One region of the Caldifermentibacillus hisashii genome, then DNA from elsewhere that is predicted to be linked to it. Evidence: riboswitches for the same ligand, from Rfam matches in the RefSeq annotation. Region 1 holds a riboswitch; each other region holds the start of a gene.
The links. A riboswitch is a leader RNA that binds a small molecule or an ion and turns the genes downstream of it on or off. The one in region 1 is predicted to bind S-adenosylmethionine.
Positions count from the first base shown of each region.

Region 2: linked by a shared signal. The riboswitch ahead of NSQ14_RS09935 (O-acetylhomoserine aminocarboxypropyltransferase/cysteine synthase family protein) and the one ahead of NSQ14_RS04410 (5-methyltetrahydropteroyltriglutamate--homocysteine S-methyltransferase) in region 1 are both predicted to bind S-adenosylmethionine.
Region 3: linked by a shared signal. The riboswitch ahead of NSQ14_RS14695 (methionine ABC transporter ATP-binding protein) and the one ahead of NSQ14_RS04410 (5-methyltetrahydropteroyltriglutamate--homocysteine S-methyltransferase) in region 1 are both predicted to bind S-adenosylmethionine.

Region 1 covers NZ_CP155467.1:941,392-945,713, reverse strand. The annotation lists gene NSQ14_RS04420 (helix-turn-helix transcriptional regulator) at 1-20, opposite strand, end outside; gene NSQ14_RS04415 (DUF4317 domain-containing protein) at 250-1,407, opposite strand; SAM riboswitch class I at 1,690-1,793, shown strand; gene NSQ14_RS04410 (5-methyltetrahydropteroyltriglutamate--homocysteine S-methyltransferase) at 1,923-3,023, shown strand; gene glf (UDP-galactopyranose mutase) at 3,243-4,322, opposite strand, start outside.
Region 2 covers NZ_CP155467.1:2,108,645-2,112,966, reverse strand. The annotation lists gene NSQ14_RS09945 (metallophosphoesterase) at 1-770, opposite strand, end outside; gene NSQ14_RS09940 (yteA family sporulation protein) at 951-1,718, shown strand; SAM riboswitch class I at 1,824-1,936, shown strand; gene NSQ14_RS09935 (O-acetylhomoserine aminocarboxypropyltransferase/cysteine synthase family protein) at 2,068-3,363, shown strand; gene NSQ14_RS09930 (lysophospholipid acyltransferase family protein) at 3,940-4,322, shown strand, end outside.
Region 3 covers NZ_CP155467.1:3,013,939-3,018,260, forward strand. The annotation lists gene NSQ14_RS14685 (MetQ/NlpA family ABC transporter substrate-binding protein) at 1-839, opposite strand, end outside; gene NSQ14_RS14690 (methionine ABC transporter permease) at 857-1,525, opposite strand; gene NSQ14_RS14695 (methionine ABC transporter ATP-binding protein) at 1,518-2,543, opposite strand; SAM riboswitch class I at 2,688-2,797, opposite strand; gene NSQ14_RS14700 (SCP2 sterol-binding domain-containing protein) at 3,051-3,380, opposite strand; gene NSQ14_RS14705 (thioredoxin family protein) at 3,567-3,872, opposite strand; gene NSQ14_RS14710 (toprim domain-containing protein) at 3,906-4,253, opposite strand.

The DNA of each region.
Region 1 (4,322 bases):
ATATGGTTAATCACCGGCATTAGTCAAACCTCCGTAAAAAGTAAAGATATCTTTACATATATAATACTAAAATACCGATAGAATGTAAAGGTATCTTTACACTCCATCGGTATTTTTTCACGATAATCCAATCTATATTGCCGCAACCGTTATCTTTCACTAAGCTGCATTCAACAAAAAAGGGTGAACATAAAGATAAACATCTTTTGGACACCCTTCGTTTTATTCATTACTCCAGTCGATTCCTTTTCAACTCAACAACGTCTCCGGTATGAGCTTAAAGCCTTCAATAACGGCATCTTCATCAACTTCAATTAAAATACAACGTTTGCCGCTGACGGTTACTTGTTTAACATACTTCAAATCTTGCGGACTGATTGAGATATTGGCAACCTTTGTTTGAATTTTTATCGATTTTGGTACTAAGCTTGTTGCCTTTAGCTCATATTTTTCATCATCAATTACTTTTTGAAACGCCATTTCGACTTTTTCCGGATTTACATCTTCAACTCCGCTTGCTTTCAAAACCTGCTCAACATCTTTATAATCGAGTTTTGGAATATCTTGTTCCTCTTCCTCTTCCATCATTCGATTAATTTCTTCATATACATTCGAAAGTGTTGACGATTCTACTTCTTCACCAACCACTTCTTTAACAATTTCTTCAAAAACTGCTTTATCGTCTTGAGCGGTCATCACCGGTTCCGCATTCAATACATCCTCAATAATATGATAGTCCGGTTGGTTTGCCTTCCCTGTCGAGTATAAAATATGATTAATATCAGTGTAATTTTCCGTAAAACAAGGAAAGAGGAATCCCGACATTGGTGATGTTAAATTAATAATTGAATCGACGACTACATTTGCTTTAAACTCCAGCTCAACAAAATCAAAAAGCAGTGATTTTTTCGGCTGTTCGGTACGATTTATGCTACAAAGGATAAATGGATGGGTATATACGGAATCATTTGCGTGTTCTTCCGTCTCCTCATTCGTCCTTTTGGTTGGTTTATAATATTCGCCGCGAATGAACGTAATTACGATATCTTTTTCATACTGAATATCTTTGACCATTTTTTCAACAAGCAGAAGCATTTGTGATTTCCAGGATTCAACATCATCGTTTTGGATTGCCTCGTATAGAATGTCCTTGCTATGCGCCTCTGCTTCCGCCTGAAACTTTAGCTCAAACAGTTTTACATCCAGCTGGCCGGTTAACACCTTTTTGAAGTTCAACATAAATAATTCTTGCTGCTCCCGGTCCAACATCGGAAACGGATGACATTCTTGATAAAAAATTTCACTGCTTTCTTTTCGAATATACACATTAAAAATATCTTTCACTTGCAAAAGATGATTATCTAACTTAAATTGCTTTCGGATATTTGCGATGTCTTTTACATTCATAAGAACTTCCCCTACTCTATTAGTCTACCTAACTAATTATAAGCAAATGCTCACCATTTTGGAAGAAGACAATCAACACGTATGATAAAGCCGATCACTAATGAAGGGATAAAAAATTTTTCTCTATTTTTACTCATACATCTGCTTAAAATTTGAAGAAAGTTCATACGTGGGTGAAAATTATTTGCGAAAGGTCCATAACAAATTTTTTAAAAAAATAGTTGACATATAGGAATAATACGTATATATTAATAAACAAGATTAATTTCATATTTTCAAATATTCTTATCTAGAGAGGTGGAGGGACTGGCCCGAAGAAACCTCGGCAGCGGACTTATTAAAAGTACTGTGCCAATTCCAGAAAGCTTTTGGCTTGAAGATAAGAAGAGATCGAAAACTATAATCGTTATGTTTACCTCTCTTCTTTCTTGAAGAGAGGTTTTTCATTTGTCAATACCGGTGACTTACCATATTGACAAGCTTAACAAAAAAATAAAAAAAGTGAGGGAAACATCATGACAACAAAAACAATTACAAAAGCACCTTTTAAAGCTGATCAAGTAGGGAGCCTACTTCGTCCGGAGCGAATCCATAAAGCAAGAAAGGACTTTCAAGAAGGAACCATTACAGCTGAGGAATTAAGAGCCATTGAAACAGAAGAAATCAAACGAATTGTCGATAAACAAATTGAAATTGGTCTGAAAGCTGTGACGGATGGCGAGTTCAGACGGAGATTTTGGCATACGGATTTTATGGAGCATTTAAACGGGGTTGAAGGGTATATCCCTGAACAAGGTTATCAATTTGTTGGCGTCGAAACCGAAAAATATAATGTCCGCGTTGTTGGAAAAGTCAGCTTTAATCCGAACCATCCGCACTTGCAAGATTTTATCGAATTTAAAGAAATTGTCGGCGACCGGGCCATTGCGAAAATGACAATTCCGAGTCCGAATCAATTTTTCTATCCGGGAATTCTAAACGAAGAAGTTTATCCGGATGTTGAAGATTTTGCAAAAGATCTAATTCAAGCATACCGTGATGCGATTCAAGCATTCTATAATGCCGGCTGTCGTTACCTGCAATTAGATGATGTTGCGATTGCCGGTTACTGTATCCCGGATATTCCGGAAGATGAACGGCAAAAATCAATTGATTTGGCATTACGTGTGGCAAATGGTGTACTGGAAGGAAAACCGGATGACTTAATCGTAACAACCCATCTTTGCCGCGGGAATTATCAATCGGCTTGGGCATTTGAGGGTCCATATGATTATATCGCCCCCACCTTTTTTGCTAAGGAAAAAGTAGACGGCTTCTTCCTTGAATACGATGATGAACGGTCCGGTGGTTTTGAACCTTTAAAATATATACCAAAGGGCGGACCCAAAGTCGTTATTGGTATTTTCACATCGAAGTCCGGAAAACTAGAAGACAAAGAAGTAATTAAAGCACGGATACAAGAAGCCGCCAAATATGTTCCGCTTGAACAACTGTGTATTAGTACACAATGCGGTTTTGCTTCGACTCACCACGGCAATAAGTTAACGGAAGAAGAGCAATGGGCAAAATTAAAATATATTATTGATATCGCAAAAGAAGTCTGGGGTACACTGTAGATATTAGGTTCTTTATACCATATGGCAAAGAAAAAATAAGTAAATACCGCCAAAGAAGTTTGCGGAACACTACAGGTTATAGGTTCATTCACCATATGCTAAATAAAAACATATCGGTATCGCCAAAGAAATACGAGAACACTGTAAAATTCCAGGATTGTGTCTTTTAGGAAAAAGTGACTCGGAATTACTGTTCCGAGCCACTTTCTATGAAAAATCTCATTCATGAAATTCTTTTTTCACGACTGATAAGGCTGCGGCAATGACTTGGTGCATATCATAATATTTGTACATACCAAGTCTGCCGCCAAAAATAACATTTGGAAATTGTCCGGCAAGTTCACTATATTTCCGATACTTTTCATTATTTTTTTCGTCATTCACCGGGTAATAAGGTTCATCACCTTTTTTCCACGTTCGCGGATATTCTTTTGTAATGACTGTTATTGGTTGATTGCCAAATTCAAAATGTTTATGTTCAATAATTCGCGTAAAAGGTGTTTCTGCATCCGTATAATTGACTACCGCATTTCCTTGATAATTTTCTAGGTCTAAAATCGTCGTTTCAAAATGCAAACTACGGTACTCTAATTCTCCAAATTGATAATCAAAAAATTGATCAATCATTCCGGTATAAATAACTTTTGGAAATTCCTGCAAATATTCTTCACGTTTTGCAAAAAAATCGGTATTCAATTCCACATCAATTCGTTCACTTGAAAGCATTTTTTCAACAATTTGCGTATACCCGCCAATTGGAATACCTTGATAACGGTCATTAAAATAGTTGTTGTCATATGTAAAGCGGACCGGCAACCGTTTGATGATAAAAGCAGGCAGTTCCGTCGCTTTCCTTCCCCATTGTTTCTCTGTATAGCCTTTAATTAATTTTTCATAAATATCGGTGCCGACCAAGGAAATGGCTTGCTCCTCCAAATTCGTCGGCTTCTCAATCCCGGCAGCCTTTCTTTGTTCCTCAATTTTCGCTTTTGCTTCTTCCGGGGTAATCACACCCCATAATTTATTAAATGTATTCATATTAAAAGGTAGATTATAAATTTCCCCTTTAAAATTGGCTATTGGACTATTTGTGTATCGATTAAATTCAGCAAACTGGTTTACATAGTTCCAAATTTCCTTATTATTTGTATGAAAAATATGGGCCCCGTATTTATGAACTTGAATCCCTTCCAAAGTTTCAGTATAAATATTACCACCGATATGGTCCCGCTTTTCAATGACCTTAACCCTTTTCCCTCGTTTGGCAGCTTCATAGGCAAAAGTACTGCCAAAAAGCCC
Region 2 (4,322 bases), 1.2 Mb from region 1:
ATCCGGATGTTAACACCTGTTTGGCCGAGTCCTTCACTGATATAAAAAGGTTTTCCCTTATAGTAATGAAGTCCTTTAATGATTTTTTTACGAGCCAGTTCTCCCATTTTAACTAGATGATATGGTTTCGGCCAGTATATTTGTCCACCGTGGAAATGACCGGAAAGAAGATAATCAAACGGGACATCTGTCATTTTCAGCACAACATTTGGGTCATGCGTTAACACAAGATGGAAACCAGCCGGTGCATGATTATACGCTTTTTCTATATTGCTTCTCCCTGTACTGTAATCATCAATTCCAATAATATTGATAAGCTGACCATTTGTTTCAATTGTCACATGTTCATTTTGTAGTGTTTTACACCCATAATTTTCTAATAAATTTTTTAGTTTAGTAAAATTTTTTTCTTTTAGCACATAGTCGTGATTGCCAAAAACGGCAAATATTCCATATTGGGGATTGATTTCCTTAAATAGTTGGAGATAAGGAATTAGTTTCGGAATCGTACGTTTGCGGTCCAAATAATCACCGGTTAATGCAATTAAATCTATTTTTTGGTTTTGTACCATTTGTTTAAGATCCTCTGGAGAAACGGATATATTTTCAAGGTGCATATCGGTTAAATGTAGAATGGTCAATTTTCCATCATGATTCGTATTTGTCTTTAACTGAATGCGATTTATATTTACTTTTTTTGTGTTTTGATATGCTCGTCTAATTAAAATAGAAAAAATAATGAGGCAAAAAATAAAAATAACAGCTTTCACAATATCCCTCCTATAAACCCCAGTATAATGAGAAATAGATCACATGGGAAGTGGGAGTTTTTGGGTTTAATCATATAGAGGATATTCACAAAGTCCGTAAATAGCAACACCTTAAATTAGCAAACATGATTTTTAATTTTTTACAAATACTAAGCGAAACAGATGGGAGGAGTTAAAAATATGTTATCACAACAACAACTTGATGCCTTCCGTTCAATATTATTAGATGAAAAAGCGGATGTGGAAAAACGACTTAAGGGAAACGATCAATTTGGTATGAATAAAGGACATGCCCATGAATCCACCGGTGAATTATCGAGTTATGATAATCATCCCGCAGATGAAGGAACGGAATTATTTGAACGCGGGAAAGATTTAGCTCTAAATGAACATGAAGGCAATCATTTGAAAAATATTGAAAAGGCACTGAATGCAATTGAAAATGGTACATATGGAACTTGTGAAGTTTGTGGTGAAGAAATTCCTGTGGAAAGATTGGAAGCATTACCGACCACAACTTATTGCAAAAAACATAGTCCGGATCAAGTCATCTCCTACCAGAGACCGTTGGAAGAAGGAGTTTTAATGCCGCCGTACGGAAAATTTGATTTTGATGATTCGAATGATGAAGGTTTAAGCTTCGATGCAGAAGATGCTTGGCAAGAGGTGGCGAGTTGGGGAACGAGTGAAACACCTTCAGACTTCATCGAGCCGCAAAAGCATTATAACGATGTGAATATCGAACCGGAAGAAAATGTCGGATATGTCGAGGATTATGAAAACTTTGTCGGCGTTGATATGTATGGGAAAAATATCACTGTTTATCCGAACCGGCAACATGAAAAATATGAGGAAGACCTTAATGAAGAGGGGATTATGACAACTTTCGGCGACCTTCCACCGTTTGAAAAAGATCCGTATGTGGAAGAAGAGACTGATCGACGTTAAGGAAAAAATAGGACATTTTGTAAATTTTTCATAAAAAAATAATTGACGAAATAAAAACAATTCCGTATAATCATTTTAACAATAATTTAAAAAAGTGAGTACAAACTCTTATCAAGAGAGGTGGAGGGAATAGGCCCGATGAAACCCGGCAACCTTCAAACATGGTTTGAAAAGGTGCCAATTCCTACAGGTCAGGATGTAGATCTGAGAGATAAGAGGAGGGATGAATTTCAAACCTCTTCTTATTGAAGGGGTTTTTATTTTTTGTACCTCTTCAATTCTCTCTAAGAGCAAGATGTATGCAAAAGCTCACTTAATTATTGTTACAAAATTTTAGGGGGAATTGTTTATGACGATAGAGTATAAAGACGAAACGATTTTATTACATGGAGGACAAGAAGCAGATCCGACTACCGGTTCCCGGGCTGTTCCAATTTACCAAACGACATCTTATGTGTTTCGGGATGCTGAACATGCGGCAAATTTATTTGGCTTGAAAGAACCGGGTAATATTTACACTAGAATTATGAATCCGACTGTTGATGTTTTTGAAAAACGGGTGGCGGCTCTGGAAGGCGGTACAGCTGCCGTTGCAACCGCTTCGGGATCTGCTGCAATTACATATGCGGTTTTAAATGTTGCTGAGAGCGGAGATGAAATTGTTGCTGACAGTAATTTATACGGCGGTACGTTCAACTTATTTGCTAATACAATAAAAAAATTTGGCATTACAGTAAAATTTGTTGATGCTCGTGACCCGGAAAATTTTCGTAAAGCTGTTACGCCAAAAACGAAAGCATTTTTTGGTGAAATTATCGGCAATCCAAGTCTCCGAGTATTTGATGTTGAAGCAGTAGCAAAAATTGCGAACGAAGTAGGTGTTCCGCTCATTATTGATAACACATTTGCTCCTTATAGTGCAAAACCAATTGAATGGGGTGCGCATGTCGTCGTTCATTCTGCAACAAAATGGATTGGCGGTCACGGAACTTCTATCGGCGGAATCGTTGTTGATGGAGGGAATTTTGATTGGACGAATGAACGGATTACAAGTTTTAATGAACCGGATCCGGGATATCACGGGTTGAAATATGCAGATTTAGGAAATGTTGCGTTTGCTACAAAGCTGCGTGTACAATTATTGCGCGATACCGGTGCTTCCTTGAGTCCGCAAAATGCTTTTTATTTTTTACTTGGTCTTGAAACATTACATCTTCGGATTGAAAGACATAATGAAAATGCATTAAAAGTAGCACAATATTTGAAAGACCATCCATCGGTGGAATGGGTATCTTATCCCGGCTTGGCAGATCATCCATCCTATGAGCTAGCAAAAAAATATTTAAGACACGGTGCCGGTTCGATGATCGTATTCGGTATAAAGGGAGGAAGAGAAGCAGGTAGAAGGATTATCAATCATGTTCAATTGTTTTCCCACGTGGCCAATGTTGGGGATGCGAAGTCACTGATTATTCATCCGGCCTCGACCACCCATTCCCAGTTAAGTGATGAAGAATTAGCGCTATCCGGAACAACTCCGGAATTAATTCGCTTATCCATCGGTATTGAACATGTTGATGATATTATTTATGACTTAGAACAAGCGATTGCCAAGGCGGTGGAAACGACAGCGGCGGTACAATAATTTAAATTGAAAAAAGGATACATGTTTACTAGATGAAGCTTTCTGTTTCAGCTAGACAAGGGGTTTATAGAAGATAGAGTAAACAGCGGGTAAAAAACACTCGCTGTTTTTTTACGTAAAGTATAAATTCCCACAAGGCTGCGAATTCGTATTTTTCAATTTATAAGGTCCAAAAGAGCGCGATTTGGTCACTCCTATGGGACAATTCAGCTTAATTTTCTATTAGATTTGTCCCATAGAGCCGTTCTATGAGACATTTTTGTTTGACTTTCCGATGTTTTTGTCTCATAGAGAGCGATTCGTCCACTCCTATGGGACATTTCTGCTCTATTTTCAAAGCTTTTTGTCCAATAGAAATTAAACTCCGACTCTCAGAAAATATTCTGGCAAGTTTGGCCCTGCAGTAATGAGATATATTTCGACCGCTTGCTGGTTACCCAGGCAAAATAAAGTTAAGCTGAATCCTACCATTTCCCCATTTCCACTTCATAAAGAAGAAATATTTTGTTATTCTATGTTTATATCATAAAGTATCCATTTTTATTTATTATGTGTTTTTTCAGGGAGTGACCTCTTTTGTATTCTTTTTTAGGAAAAATTGCAGCGATTATATTAAAGGTTTTTTCGAAAATAACGGTAAAAAACCTTGATAATCTTCCGAAAGATACTGGTTTTATTATTGCTTGTAATCATATCGGTTGGGTTGATATTGTCGGGTTGGGTGTAGCCTTGTTACCGCGACAAATTCATTTTATGGCCAAGAAGGAATTATTCAAACGAAAACCAGTCGCCAAATTTTTAACGTCTTTAAATGCCTTTCCGGTTGACCGAAAAAATCCCGGGACAAGCAGCATAAAAACACCTGTGAAATTATTGAAGGAAGGAAATATTGTCGGTATTTTCCCGAGTGGAACAAGAAATGATCATGCGCCAATTAAAAGGGGTGCGGTGACGATCGC
Region 3 (4,322 bases), 1.9 Mb from region 1:
ACCGGAACGACTGAACCGCCCCATTTATCAAGTATGAATTGTTGAATTTCATCAGAGTGCAATACATCTACCAAAGCTTTAATTTCTTCTCTGTTTTCATCACCTTTTCTAACTGCAATGACATTTACATAAGGAGATTCACTGTCTTCAATTGCAATACTGTCTTTAACCGGATTTAATCCAGCATCAAGCGCATAGTTGGAATTGATAACGACCAGATCACCTTCACCGTTATTATAAATTGTCGGTAGCATATCCGGTGCATAGTCATATTCGAATTTCAAGTTTTTCGGATTGCTCGCAATATCATCAAGGGTTGCTCCCGTTTTATCAGTTCCATCCTTTAATGTAATTAATCCTTTTGCTTCAAACAATGTAAGGATACGACCATGATCAGGAACATTGCTGCTCATTATGACAGTAGCCCCATCTTTAACCTCATCTAATGATTTATATTTTTTGGAATAGATTCCAATTGGTTCAATATGAATCCCGCCTGCATTGACGAAATCATAGTTAAATTCTTTATTTTGTGCTTCTAAGTAAGGAATATGTTGGAAAAAGTTTGCATCCAGATCTTTATCTTTTAATGCCGGATTAATTAATTCATACTTACTGAATGTTTTAATTTTCAAATCAATCCCTTGTTTAGCTAAAATCGGCTTTGCTTTTTCCAAAATTACTGCATGTGGTTCATTCGTTGCACCAATGACTAATGTTTTTGTATCCTTTCCACTGTCTCCGTCACTTTCACCCGCTGTTTTGTCGTCCTTCCCTCCGCAAGCTGCCAGAGTGAAAACAAGAATTGTACTGAACAATAATGTAAGTAATTTTTTCATTTTGGTTTCCCCCTCATTCATCTTTTATCAATTTTTTTTGTTATTATATCTCCAATAAATTGGATGATAAATACGATAATTAAGATTAATAGTGTTGCAAATAAAGTTACATCATTTTGATTACGAGAAAATCCATCTAAATAGGCATAATCACCTAAGCCGCCAGCTCCGATGACACCGGCTATCGCAGTGTAACCGACTAACGCAATCGCTGTAACTGTAATTCCGGAGATAATCGCAGGCATTGATTCCGGAAGCAATACTTTAAAAATAATGGTACTTGTCTTGGCCCCCATCGCTTTTGCAGCTTCAATGACTCCTTTATCAATTTCCCTTAAGCCAATTTCAACCATTCTTGCATAAAATGGTGCGGAACCAATGATTAAAGCCGGTAATGCCGCTTCCATACCGATCATGGTGCCTACTAATACCCTCGTGAACGGAATAAGTAAAACAATCAATATAACAAACGGAATGGACCGAAAGATGTTGACAACTGCTGAGATGATCCAATTAATGAATTTATTTTGCCATAAATTTCCTTCTGATGTTAAAAACAGTAATAATCCTAAAATAATACCGATAATGAAAATCCAAACAAGAGAGATCCCGGTCATATATAAAGTTTCAACCGTCTTTTCCCAGGCTTTTTCCCAATCAACATTCGGGAAGAGTGTTTCAATCATTTTGTACCACCTCCACCCCGACTTGATTTTTGTTTAGGAAGTCGATTGCCGCCTCAATATCACTTGGATTTCCTTCAATATGGATAAATAAAGTTCCATAGGCACCGTTTCGTGTTTGTGATACTTTTCCTTGCAAAATATTAACAGTAACCGGCAGCTCTCTTATTAATCGTGTAATTATCGCTTGTTCAGCTACATCACCGATAAACGATAATTTTGCAATTTTCCCGTCCGGATATTTCTCTAATAAATGGTCAATTGTCTCTTTCGTTTCTTCCGGTTCTGTCACCTGACCAATAAAGCGTTTTGTAATTTCTTCTTTTGGATGTCGGAATATATCAAGAACAGGTGCAATTTCAACAATTTTTCCACTGTCCATGACGGCCACACGATGACAGATTTTTCGAATGACATGCATTTCATGGGTAATTAAAATAATCGTTAAACCTAATTTCCTGTTAATATCCACAAGCAGATCAAGAATTGCGTCCGTCGTTTGCGGGTCAAGTGCTGATGTTGCTTCATCACATAATAATACTTTTGGATTATTAGCGAGTGCCCGGGCAATGCCGACCCTTTGTTTTTGACCGCCGCTTAGTTGGGATGGGTAAGCATCTTCTCTACCCTCTAAGCCGACAAGTTTAATTAAATTCTCTACCCGTTTTTCCCTTAAAGCCTTTGGAACACCTGCAATTTCCAGTGGGAATGATATATTACCGCGTACCGTTCTCGACCAGAGAAGATTGAAATGTTGGAAAATCATACCAATTTCTCGACGGGCCAAGCGTAATTCTTTCCCGCGAATATTTGTAATATCTTTATCGGCAATGGTGAGTGAACCTTCCGTAGGTGTTTCCAGTCCATTGAACATACGGATCAATGTGCTTTTCCCGGCACCGCTATAACCGATGATTCCAAAGATTTCTCCCTCATCTATCGTAAAATTCACATGATTTACAGCCGTTAATGGCCCGGATTTGGTTGTGAAAACTTTCGTGATATTTTGTACATTGATCATTTCACACCCTCCTTCAGTCTAAACTTCTCCTTTTTGTAGGAAATGATCAAAATGTGAGACGAATTATTTTATTTCTTGTTTAAAAATAAAAGCCTTCCTACACTGATAAGTAGAAAGGCACGCGAATATAATCGAATGTCCTTTCTCTTATCTCTCAAAGTCTTTAAACTTTGTGTGAATTGGCACCATTTCAATAAAAAATTGACGGTTGCCGGGCTTCATCGGGCACATCCCTCCACCTCTCTTGATAAGAGTTAGACGCTAGTATTTATTTTATTTAATATAAGATTCATATTATCATTAAAAAATAGTTGAGTCAATAAAGATTTTTTTATATACTAATGAAAAATTTCCAACTAAATTTTTTCGGTAACCCCAAAACTCGGTAATTGCGGTGTTCATTTTTTTGAAACACGGGCTTTTTCGACTATATCCACCAATTAGGATATATTTATCCAAGAACCGCACCCGCTCTAGCCGTTAATTCCCCCGAACCCGATTGATTCCTTATCCTTCTACCCGTTGGAGCCAGAAAAATGATTCAAGCAAAAGCATTGTTCGGTAATTACATTCAATTTGAACATGACGTAACTTTATTGCTTCTTGCAGCCGTATTTTTCCATCAAGGATAGATTGAATCATCTTTTCCTCTCCTGACAACTCACAATCTATTTCACCATTATATTCCTTTATGAATTCAACCTTGTCTTTAGAAAAAATGAGATAACAAGCGTCTTTTCGGTTCCGAATCAGAACAGTGACCGGCTCGTTCGGAACTAAAATTCGAACAACCGGTTGATGATTGATCCTCTTTAGAAAATTATCGACAGCCACCATACTGAGATACCCCCGAGCAATATTGAGCCGAGTACCGTTTTGTAGCAATGTTACGTTCATAATCAGGCTCTATTTATATTAATTCTCTATATGTTAAAATTCTCCTTTTTTAAAAAAAATAAAATAGCCGCCCTTTCAAAAGGTTATTTTGTCAATTTCACATAAACCTTTTAGGACAGCATCGGATTAAAGTTTTTTTAATTTTTCATATAAGTAAGGAACATCTTGAAAGGCATAAATTTTTTCTTTCACTTGATGTTCATTGAAGAGGACTAAACAGGGAACACTTTCGATAAAAAATGTCTCCGCAATTTCCGGTAAATAATTTATATCGGCTTTCCCAATCGGTAAGTCCGGCAATAATTTCGTGATCACTTCTAACATTTTTCCTGCTACTTGACAAGTACCACATAAAGGGGTGTATAAGTAAAAGGCACCTTTCTTCCCGCTCTTTAAATATTGGTAAAATGTTTCACCAGTCCATTGTTCCATTTGATTCATCCCTTATTTCCATATGGCTTAAGATTACAATAAATATTTTGAATGTACTTGTATATTTGCTTGTAAAAGAACAGTCGCAACATGATTTTCCGGGACTGAAGCAACTTCCCGATAGGTACGATCAATGTATATATGTTTTGCTTCCGGAAATTCACGTTTGAATTGTTTTCTCAATTTGTCTCCTGAGTCATCAGCATCAAAAAGCACAAATACTTCTTTATCATATAACATATCAATTAGTTCATCCAATTTGCTCAGCCCAATCGTTCCATTTGTACAGATGATTTCTACAGATTCATTTATTACCTCTTGTACTTTTTTCTTATCCGATTTTCCCTCTACAATTATAACTTTCTCAACAGCTTCCTCCATTTTCGATCACCTATCCAACATGATACAAAGAAACAACAAGATAGACAACTAATATGTTCCTTTTTATAT